DNA from 3 places in the Geodermatophilus sp. SYSU D00814 genome. Region 3 is predicted to be linked to each of the others. Evidence: riboswitches for the same ligand, from Rfam matches in the RefSeq annotation. Region 3 holds a riboswitch; each other region holds the start of a gene.
What was found. A riboswitch is a leader RNA that binds a small molecule or an ion and turns the genes downstream of it on or off. The one in region 3 is predicted to bind cyclic di-AMP.
Positions count from the first base shown of each region.

Region 1: linked by a shared signal. The riboswitch ahead of ACI780_RS22750 (C40 family peptidase) and the one ahead of ACI780_RS15865 (C40 family peptidase) in region 3 are both predicted to bind cyclic di-AMP.
Region 2: linked by a shared signal. The riboswitch ahead of ACI780_RS13075 (transglycosylase family protein) and the one ahead of ACI780_RS15865 (C40 family peptidase) in region 3 are both predicted to bind cyclic di-AMP.

Region 1 covers NZ_JBJGYP010000045.1:9,887-13,145, forward strand. The annotation lists gene ACI780_RS22745 (carbohydrate kinase family protein) at 1-734, opposite strand, end outside; gene ACI780_RS22750 (C40 family peptidase) at 791-1,309, opposite strand; cyclic di-AMP (ydaO/yuaA leader) riboswitch at 1,322-1,474, opposite strand; gene ACI780_RS22755 (hypothetical protein) at 1,849-1,980, shown strand; gene ACI780_RS22760 (hypothetical protein) at 2,406-2,690, shown strand; gene ACI780_RS22765 (hypothetical protein) at 2,794-3,087, shown strand; gene ACI780_RS22770 (SMP-30/gluconolactonase/LRE family protein) at 3,091-3,259, opposite strand, start outside.
Region 2 covers NZ_JBJGYP010000014.1:129,389-132,647, reverse strand. The annotation lists gene menD (2-succinyl-5-enolpyruvyl-6-hydroxy-3-cyclohexene-1-carboxylic-acid synthase) at 1-777, shown strand, start outside; cyclic di-AMP (ydaO/yuaA leader) riboswitch at 1,061-1,231, shown strand; gene ACI780_RS13075 (transglycosylase family protein) at 1,236-2,354, shown strand; gene ACI780_RS13070 (nucleotidyltransferase domain-containing protein) at 2,419-3,259, opposite strand, start outside.
Region 3 covers NZ_JBJGYP010000019.1:34,467-37,725, forward strand. The annotation lists gene ACI780_RS15855 (serine hydrolase domain-containing protein) at 1-91, opposite strand, end outside; gene ACI780_RS15860 (DUF3817 domain-containing protein) at 107-424, opposite strand; gene ACI780_RS15865 (C40 family peptidase) at 582-1,706, opposite strand; cyclic di-AMP (ydaO/yuaA leader) riboswitch at 1,714-1,850, opposite strand; gene ACI780_RS15870 (hypothetical protein) at 2,042-2,263, shown strand; partial or broken gene ACI780_RS15875 (YhjD/YihY/BrkB family envelope integrity protein) at 2,368-3,141, shown strand; gene ACI780_RS15880 (transglycosylase domain-containing protein) at 3,165-3,259, opposite strand, start outside.

The sequences.
Region 1 (3,259 bases), on a different contig from region 3:
GGCACCTGCCACGTACCCGCCCGTGTGAGCACCCGGGTGGGGTGTGCGCCGGCGTGCACCACGGCCAGCGGCGGCGCCTCCGCGGGCAGGTCGCCGAGCAGCCCCAGCACCGCGGCCTCGGCGGCGTTGCAGAACAGCAGGTCCGCCCGCAGCCCGGCGAGCAGCCCGCGGTAGGCCGCGACCCCGTGCCGTTCGATCCGCGCCGCGGCCGCGACGTCGACGCTGACCGGTACCCCGGCGTCGCGCGCGAGGGAGGCAACGGCCACCAGCGCGTCCGGGAAGCGCAGCAGGTCGTAGCCGTCCAGGTGGACGACGGCGGCGTCGGCGAGCCACCCGGCGCGGACGTCGTCCGGTGTCAGGCCGCCCTCACCCCGGTCGGTGAGCGGCGTCCGCTCGCCGTCGGGGTGGACGAGGACCGTCGACAGCGGCGCCCGGCCGCGGCGGACCACCGCCGTCTGCACGCCCCGCGCGGCCAGGCCGGCGAGCAGCGTGTCGGCGAGCGGGTCCGCCCCAGCCCACCCGGTCAGCCGCGCCGGGGTGCCGAGCCGGGTCAGGGTCGCCGTGACGTTGGCCGGCGCCCCGCCCGCCGTCGTCGTCCGCACCACCCGCTGCTGGCTCCCCGCCCGCAGCGGCTCACTGAGCTCGAGCATCTGGTCGGCAACCAGCTTGCCCACCGCCACGACCGGGCCGGAGCCGGCGCGGCGGGGCCATCGCGGGCCGTCCTCGTCGTCCACGGCGACCAGGGTGCCCCGGCCGGGGAGGCCGGCCGGGGCACCCTGCCTGAGGTGCGTCAGGCGACGCGGCGGGCGCCCGCGTAGCTCGGCATCGAGTCGAGGTCGACGACGGCGACCGGCTTGCCAGCGGTCGAGGCGTGGACCATCTGGCCGTTGCCGATGTACATGCCCACGTGCGACACCGGGCTGTAGAAGAAGACCAGGTCACCCGGCTGCAGGTCGGACTTGGCCACCGCGGTGCCGAAGGTCGACTGGAGCTTCGAGGTGCGCGGGATCGAGATCCCGGCCGCCGCGTAGGAGTAGCTGGTCAGGCCCGAGCAGTCGAAGGCGTTCGGGCCGGTGGCGCCGTAGACGTAGGGGTCACCGACCTGGGCGAGCGCGGTGTCCACGGCGACCTGGGCCGCGGCGTTGGGGGCGACCGCCGGCGCGGCGGCCACGGTCGCGGTCGCCGTCCCACCACCACCCGAGTTCGCCGAGGCCGGGAGAGGTGAGAGGACGATGCCGGCTCCGGCGATGGCGGCGACGGCGATGCCGCGGAACGAGCGGCGGGTGGTGGACGTGCGTGCAGTCGTCATCGACGACGGTTCTCCTGTTCTCCACGGCCGCCTACCGGGTTAGCTGACGGGTTCGGACGGGGGAGTCGCCCGGCGCGACGGATCGCGCTCCACCCCAGGACTGCGGTGGGTCCCCGGCCCGGGTACCGGCTCTCGTGCCGGTGCCCGGTTCGGCGTGTCCGGCGGGTGTCACACAGGGCGTGACGGAGGACCCTGGCCGGACCGCGACGACGGTAGGGAGGGGTCCCGGGCCCCTCAACCGGACCGGGGGCCCGCCACGCCCGGACCGGCTCCCGGGACTTGACACCGGCCGCACGGCGGGACACCGGCTCCGACCTGCACGGACGCACGTGCCGCCGCCGTCCTCCCGGCGACGCGCCGTCGCCGACACGCCGGGCGGGACGAGAAAGGACGTGGCGGTGCGTCCGCACACGCCGTCAACGGCCCGCCACGCGCGGGGAGCGCAGCCGCCGGGATCCCCAGGGTTGCACCGCACGTTGACGGGGCACCCGACAGGCAACCGACATGAGGAGGACCCCGTGGGGATGTTGAGGAAGCTCGTGGCTTCGGGTGTCGCCGCCAAGGTGGTGCAGGAGCTCCAGAAGCCGCAGAACCAGGCCAAGATCAAGCAGTTCATCCGCGACTACCAGAGCAAGAACAAGAAGGGCGGGACGAGCGGCCGCGCCTACTGACCCACTCCGCTCCTCACGCCCCCCGTCCTGCGTCCGGGCCGGGGGGCGTGGTGCGTCCGGGGTCCATGGGATCGGTTGTCGCCGTTCCGAGACGACTCGGTCCTCGCGAATCCCGGTGTCGGGCCGAGGACGTGTGACGTTGGCCGGCGTCCCATCGGGGCACCGCTGCTCTGCCTTCGGGAGGGCCGTCGGTGCCCGTCCGCAACGAACACACGGGGTGTCCCATGAACCGGTCCGTCCCCTCCTACCGCCGGTCCGCCGGGCTCGTGGTCCTGCTCTCCGTCGGGCTCCTGACCGCCGCCTGCGGGAGTGAGGACGAGGCCGCGCCCACTGCCGCGACGCCGTCGTCCTCGTCCTCGGTGCCGTCCGCCCCGGAGACGCCCACCTCGACCGTGCCCGCTGCGCCCCCGACCTCCGATGCCGCCGTGGCACCGACCCCCGCACCGGAGTCCACGACCCAGGCCGCGCCGGTCGTCGACTTCTCCATGCCCGCGGTCGTCGGCCTGACCCTGCAGGACGCCCAGGACCTGATCCAGACCAACGGCGTCTTCCTGAGCCTGTCCCACGACCTGCTGGGCAGCCGCAGTCAGGTCCTCGACGCCAACTGGAAGGTCTGCACCCAGAACATCCCGGCCGGCCAGCAGGTCACCGGGAACGTCGAGGGGGCCATCGACCTCGGTGTCGTCAAGCTCGAGGAGTCCTGCCCCTGAGCCCTCCTCCCGGTCCTCCCGCCCTGGCTCCCGGAGTCCGCGTCATGCCCGCCGTGGCACGGCGTCGTCACGGGTGCGGGACCACCGAGGGGGCGAGGAGCGCATGTCCGAGACCACGACGACCACCATGAGGACCGGCGGGGGTGCGGCGGACCGTCGACCGCACGAGCGGATCGAGCACGTGGAGGCACTGCGGCGGGCGGCGACCCACCTCGCGACGGCGGAGTTCCTCGAGCGCCGCGCGGACCGGTCGGTCAACGCCGCGCTCGGCGCCCTGCTGCGCGAGCGCGCCCGCGAGCGCCGGCGCCGGGCCGGGCGGATCCTCACCGACCTGGGCATGCGCCCCCCGCGCGCGGTCCACCGCAGCCGGACCTCCCGCGCCGTCACCGGCGGCTGAGCGTCAGGGGCGGCCGGCGTGGGGGACGTCGACCTCCGTGGCCAGCAGCACCGCCTCGCGCACCGGCGCGCGGTTGTGCTCGTAGAAGTCCGGCGCCGCGCACATCAGCAGCGTCCGGCCGTCGTCGCCGCCGAGCATGCAGGCGAACACGCCCAGCCCCTCGGGTGCGGCG
Region 2 (3,259 bases), on a different contig from region 3:
GCCGACCCGCGGGTACGGGTGGAGACGGTGACGGCGACCCCGCGGTGGCCCGACGCCGGCCGGTCGAGCGCGCTGGTCGGCCGCGCCGCCCCGCCCGCGGGCCCACCGTCGGACCCCGGCTGGGCCGCGGCCTGGACCGGGGCCGCCGCCCGGGTCGGCGCCGCCGTCGACGCGCTGCTCGACGCCGCGCCGGCCCCCACCGCTGCCCGGCTGGCCCGCGACGTCGTCGCCGCGCTGCCGGCCGGGGCGCTGCTGGTGCTGGGCTCCTCGACGCCGGTGCGCGACGTCGACCGGCTCGCCGTCCCGCGCGGCGACGTCACGGTGCTGGCCAACCGGGGCGTGGCCGGCATCGACGGCACGGTCTCCACCGCGGTCGGGGCGGCGCTGGCCTCCGGCGGCCCCGCGGTGGCCCTGCTGGGCGACCTGACCTTCCTGCACGACCTGCAGGGGCTGCTGACCGGCGAGGGCGAGCCGCGCCCGGACCTGACCCTCGTCGTGCCGGACAACGACGGCGGCGGGATCTTCGCCCAGCTCGAGCCCGGCCGGCCGGCGTACGCGCGCGACTACCGGCGGGTGTTCGGGACGCCGCACGGGCGCGACCTGGCAGCGGTCGCGCAGGCGCTGGGCTGGGCCACCACGCGGGTCACCGCGCCCGGCGAGCTGCCCGACGCCCTGGCGCCGGGCGGGCCGGGAGTGGTCGTCGTCGGCACCGACCAGCGCGCCGAGGCCGACCTCGCCGTCGCCCTCCGCGAGGCCGCGGCCCGCGCTCTCGGCTGAGCCCTCCGGCGCCCGCCCGGGCCGCCCGTCGTCGGCCGGCGCCGGTGTGGTCCTGCTCGCACTGCCCGCCCGGCGGCGTCCGGCGGCGCACCGCGGCGCCTCGCCGCTGACCTGGGCATCCGGGGTGCACCCGGGGGTGGGCAGGGCGCCTCAGATACCCCGCGCGTCCCACCGCTAACGGAATGTGACCGGCGACACAACGACAGTTGCCATGACGATATGTAACGTTTTGGCTGCGCTCGGCCAATCGGAGCGCGGCGCCGGTCCGCCAAACCCTGCCCACCGGTCGCCCACACCAACACCCAGGGCAGGGGTGGGGGAACCACTTCCGGCGCGCGACGGCCTACGGGGGCCTGTCCTGACGCGCGCCTCGGGGTGAAGCCGCGACACCGCGGCCGGGCACCGATCGCCCGAACCCGACAGCTCACCTCGCCGGCGGTGATCGGGAGATCATCACCATGCCCAAGCACCGCGCACCCCGCTACGTCCGCACCAAGAAGGTCATCGCCCGGGCCCCTGTCGTCGCCGGCGCCACCGCCGTCGGCCTCGGCGTCCTGAGCGCCCCCGCCTCCGCCTCCGCCTCCGAGACGCACGACTGGTCCGGTGTGGCCGAGTGCGAGTCCAGCGGCAACTGGAGCATCAACACCGGCAACGGCTACTACGGCGGCCTGCAGTTCAGCCAGTCCACCTGGGCCGGCTTCGGCGGCACCGAGCTCGCCGCGCGCGCCGACCTCGCCACCCCCGCCGAGCAGGTCCAGATCGCCGAGCGCGTCCTGGCCGGCCAGGGCATCGGCGCCTGGCCGCACTGCGGCGCGTTCCTGGCCGACGGCACCACCGCGGCCGCCGCCGAGGCGCCCGCCCCGGCCGCCACTGCCGAGGCGCCCGCCCCCGCTGCGGCTCCCGCCGAGCAGCCCGCGGCCGCCCCGGCCGACGACGCCACCGAGGACTACACGGTCCGCTGGGGCGACACCGTCAAGAAGATCGCCGACGCCCACCAGCAGAGCTGGCGCGAGCTGTACCAGCGCAACGTCGACGTCATCGGCGGCGACCCGAACCGGATCTACCCGGGCCAGGTGCTCGCCGTCAGCGGTGCGGCCCCCGCCGCCGAGGCCCCCGCGGCCGCCGCTCCGGCCCCGGCCGCCACCGCCGGCGAGTCCGCCCCGGCCGCCGAGGTCGCGCCGATCGCCGCGGCCGCGCCGCAGGTCGCGAACGCCATCGCCACCATCACCAACACCGCCGGCGCCGTGAAGCCGGTCGCCCAGGCCGCCGCCGACGTCGTCGTCAGCAACGTGCCGGGCGCCGCCGACATCACCATCGGCGGCACGCGGGGCAGCGCCGTCGACCCGAACGGGCACCCCTCGGGCCTGGCGCTGGACTACATGGTCATGTCCGACGCCGCCCTCGGCGACGCGATCGCCCAGTACCACATCGACCACTGGGACGAGCTCGGCGTGGAGTACGTGATCTGGCAGCAGCGGATCCTGACCTCGCCCGATGGCGCGTGGAAGGCGATGGAGGACCGCGGCAGCGTGACCGCGAACCACTTCGACCACGTGCACGTGAACTACGCGGGCTGACCTCCCGCCACCCCCGACGAGGGCCCCGGCCGCTGCCCAGCGGCCGGGGCTCTCGTCGTCCCGGTCAGCGGCCGAGGGCGGCCCAGTACGCCAGGTACGACCGGTGCAGCCAGCCGTCGACCCAGGCGCGGTCGGGCCGGGCGGGTACCGCCGGACTGTCGCGCAGTGCGGCCAGCCGCGCCTCGGCGTCGTCGACGGCCGCGACCACCTCGGCCAGCGGCACCTCGCCCCGGCGGACCCGGCGCAGGTACGCGCGGTCGGGCTCGGGCACCGGCAGCGTGATCCGGCCGGTGGTCAGCAGCTCCACGCCCTGCAGGCCCAGCCGCAGCGCGTGCATCGCGTACTTCACGTCGAAGCCGTGCGCGGCGACGAGCTCGGGCCGGTTCGGATGCGCGCCGGCCTGCCCGGTCATCGCCGCCCGCTGGCCCCGCAGGTAACCGAGGAACCGGTCGGCGGCCACGCGGGAGACGAACCGGTCGGCGTGCGCCACCAGCTCCGCGCCCGCGGCGTCGCGGACCACGACCTCCTCGTCGGGGACGAACAGCAGCAGCAGGACCGTCGGGTTGCCGCCCAGGGCCAGCCGGGCCCACTTGCGGGCCGAGTAGACGACGACGTCGACGTCGCCGGCGCCCGACCGGTTGGCCAGCCCGCCGGGCCGGTCCCACGCGGTGTGCCGGTGGTACTGCTCGAAGGGCACGGTCTCGGTCGTCGCCAGGCCTGCGGGCACCCGGGCGGTGCCGGTGACGTACTCCGGCGGCTCCAGGCAGACGCCCATCTCGTCGCGGTCGTCCTGGCCGGCCACGGACGTGCCGTGCACGCCCGACCCGACCTGAGCGCGCAGGACCGTGCCCCGCTCGGCGATCTCCCTGGCGACGGCCGAGGCGTGCGGGTGGTCGAAGGGCGGG
Region 3 (3,259 bases):
CGACCAGGCTCGGCGCCCGGCCGTCGCGCTGGGCGCGGGCGGTGCGGGCCAGCAGGGTGCGGGCGGTGGCGGGCAGCACGGGCTCGGGCATGCCCGGAACGGTAGGTCAGGCCCGCGCGGGTGCCGCGAGCCTCCCGGTGCGGCCGGCCCAGCGCTCGAACACCACGGTGGCCAGCGGCGGGATCGAGGCGGCGAGCGCGAGCAGCGTCGTCCACGGCGACCAGCGCAGCACCCGGGACGCGACCAGCGCGACGGCGACGTAGGCGACGAACACCGCGCCGTGGACCGGGCCGAACACCTGCACGCCGACCTCGGAGGTCTCCGGCACGTACTTGACGTACATGCCGGCGAGCAGGCCCACCCAGGACAGCGCCTCGGCGACGGCGACGACGCGGAAGGCGGTGGCGACGGTGCGGGGGTTCATCGGTACGCGGTCCTCAGGCGTCGGCGGCAGCTCCGCAGGGACCAACGCGGCAGCCGGTCCCCCGGCTCCCCGTCCCGCTGTGACGCCGGTGACGTGCCGGAGCGGCCGCCCTCCAGGGTCCCGCGCCGAGCGTGCGAGGCGGGGGGAGGGTGGTCCTTCAGCCGATGCGGCGGGCTCCGGAGTAGCTGCCCATCGAGTCGATGCTGGCCACCTTGACGACGTCGCCGGAGGTCGGCGCGTGGACCATCTGGCCGTTGCCGATGTAGATGCCCACGTGGCTGACCGGGCTGTAGAAGAAGACCAGGTCACCGGGCTGCAGGTCGGCCTTCGACACCGCGGTGCCCATCTGCGACTGCATCTTGCTGGAGTGCGGGAGGCTGATCCCGGCGGCCTGGAAGGCGTACTGCGTCAGGCCGGAGCAGTCGAACGAGCCCGGCCCGGCGGCCGCCCACACGTAGGGCTTGCCGCGCTGGGCCATGGCGGTGGCGACGACGGTGCCGGCGACGCCGCTGGCCGGGGCCGGGGCCGCGGCCGGCGCGGAGGACGCGGTGGGGGCCTCCTCGGCGGCGGGCTCCTCGCGGTCCTCGTCGCGGCTGGCCCGCTGGTCCCCGGCGGCGTGCGCGGCGGCGGCGGCCTCGAGCGCGGCGCGCTGCTCCTCGGCGCTGAGCCGGGAGAAGTCGGCCTGGTAGGCGGCGATCTGGCCCTCGAGGTCGGCCTGCTGGGCGGCCACGGCGTCGTACTGGCGCTGGGCCTCGGCGGCGGCCTCGGCGGCCGCGGTCTGCGCGGCGGTGGCGGTCTCGGTGGCCGCGACGGCCTGGCCGAGCAGCTCGCCCTGGTAGCCGGCGACGCCCTGCAGGAGGCTGACGCGGTTGACGAACTCGTCGGCGTCCTCGCTGGTCATGAGCGCCTGGAACGAGCCCATGCCGTCGCCGGTGTAGGCCGACCGGGCGATCCCGACGACCTGCCGGCGGGCGGTGTCGACCTCGGCCTGCGCCTGGGCGAGGGACGCGGCGGCGGCCTCGGCCGCGGCCTGCTGGGCGGCCAGTGCCTCCCGGGCCTCGTTGAACTGCTCGGTGACGACCTCGAGGTCGTGCCCGCGGGCGGCCACCAGCTGCGCGGCCTCGGCCGCCGTGGTGGGCTCCTCGGCCAGGGCCGCGGACGGGACGACCCCCACGCCGACGCCGAGACCGAGGGCCCCGGCGAGGACGAGGGCGGCGCGGCGGCCGGGCCGGCGGTGCGGGCGGCCGGTCGCGCCGGGGACGGACGTGCGCAGGGACGCCACGCGGTGGTTCTCCTCTTCCCAGGCCGCCTACCGGGTTAGCTGACGGGTTCGGGCGTGGACTCGCCCGGCGCGTGCGGACACGCGCTGCACCCCAGGACTGCGATGGGTCCCCGGCCCGGCGCACCCGAGGGGCGCACCGGCTCGACGGCGTCCTCGGGGTGTCACCCAGGTCAGTGACGGAGCGCCCCGTTGGACACACACAGAGTAAGGGGCGTGACGGACCCGTGACAATCACCGCGGTGTAATCACATCGGTGACGTTCCGTGGTGGTGCGGCTACGGACACGCGGGACCCCGCCCGTTTGACCGGCCGCCGGGGCGTGTAGGAGTCAGGGCATGTCCTCCTCCACGCGGATGCGCCTGGCCCGGCCGCTCGTCGTGCTCGCGCTGCTCGGCTCCCTCACCGCCTGCGGCGACAACACCGACTTCTCCCGCGGGCCCACCAACTGCGACGCCAGCGGCGAGAACGCCAGCAACGAGAACGACGCCAGCTGCCAGGAGACCGGCCCGAATCCCGGCAACGACGCGCCGACCACCGACGACAGCTCCGAGGACTGAGCACCGCACCGGCGCCACTCCGACGGGCGCGCGCCCGCGGGGGCTGGTGCCATGAGCGGGTGACTCCGGAACGCAGGTGGACCGCGGCCCGCCTGCGCGCCGAGGTGCACACCCTGCTGCGCGGGGCCCAGCGGCTGCTGCGCGGCCGCGACCTCGCCCTCATCTCCGCCGGCCTGACCTTCTACGCGGGCATCGCGGTGGTGCCGCTGCTGCTGGTCGCCGTACGGCTGACCGCTCTGGTGACCTCGGCGGAGGAGGTGCGGGCGCTCACCGCGCGGCTGACCGAGCTGCTGCCCACGCCGCTGGGCGCCCCGGAGGCGGTCGAGCGGCTGGTCGAGGCCGGCACCCACCTCGACCTGCTGGGCTTCGTCCTGGCGCTGGTCCCGCTGACCTTCTACGGCGAGGGGCTGCGCCGCGCGCTGCTGCGCTTCAGCCAGCGCCGGGAGAACCTGACCGGCTGGCGCGGCCGGCTGCTCACCCTGCCGCTGGTCGTCGCCACGCCGCTGCTGCTCTACCCGCTGCTGCTGGCCGCCCGGGTGATGGCCGACCTGGCCCGCGAGGACGGCGTCGGGGCGGCACTGGGCCGCTTCGCCGTCGGCTACTACACCGTGCTGTTCGTCCTGACCGTGCCGGTGCTGTGGGGGTTCGGCGTCGTCTCGGGCGGCCAGCTGCGCTGGGGTGCGCTGACCAGCGGGGCGCTGTTCACCGCGGCCTGCCTGTCGGGCTTCCTGCAGGGCTTCGTGGTGTTCCTGTCCCTGCCGCTGGACCTGGGTGCCCCCTTCGGCGGCCTGGTCGTCGTCGGGGCGGTGGTCGCCGTCGGCCTGTGGCTGTTCCTGCTGCACCTGGTGCTGCTGGCCGGGTGGCTGCTCACCCAGTCACTCGACGAGCGGCTCGGCCGCCGTCACGCGGCCGGCGCCCCGCCCCACTCCGGGGGGACCTGGGGCGGGGCGGGTGGAGGCGGCGCCGCGGGCGCGGGCTCCGCGGGCGCCGTGGGGG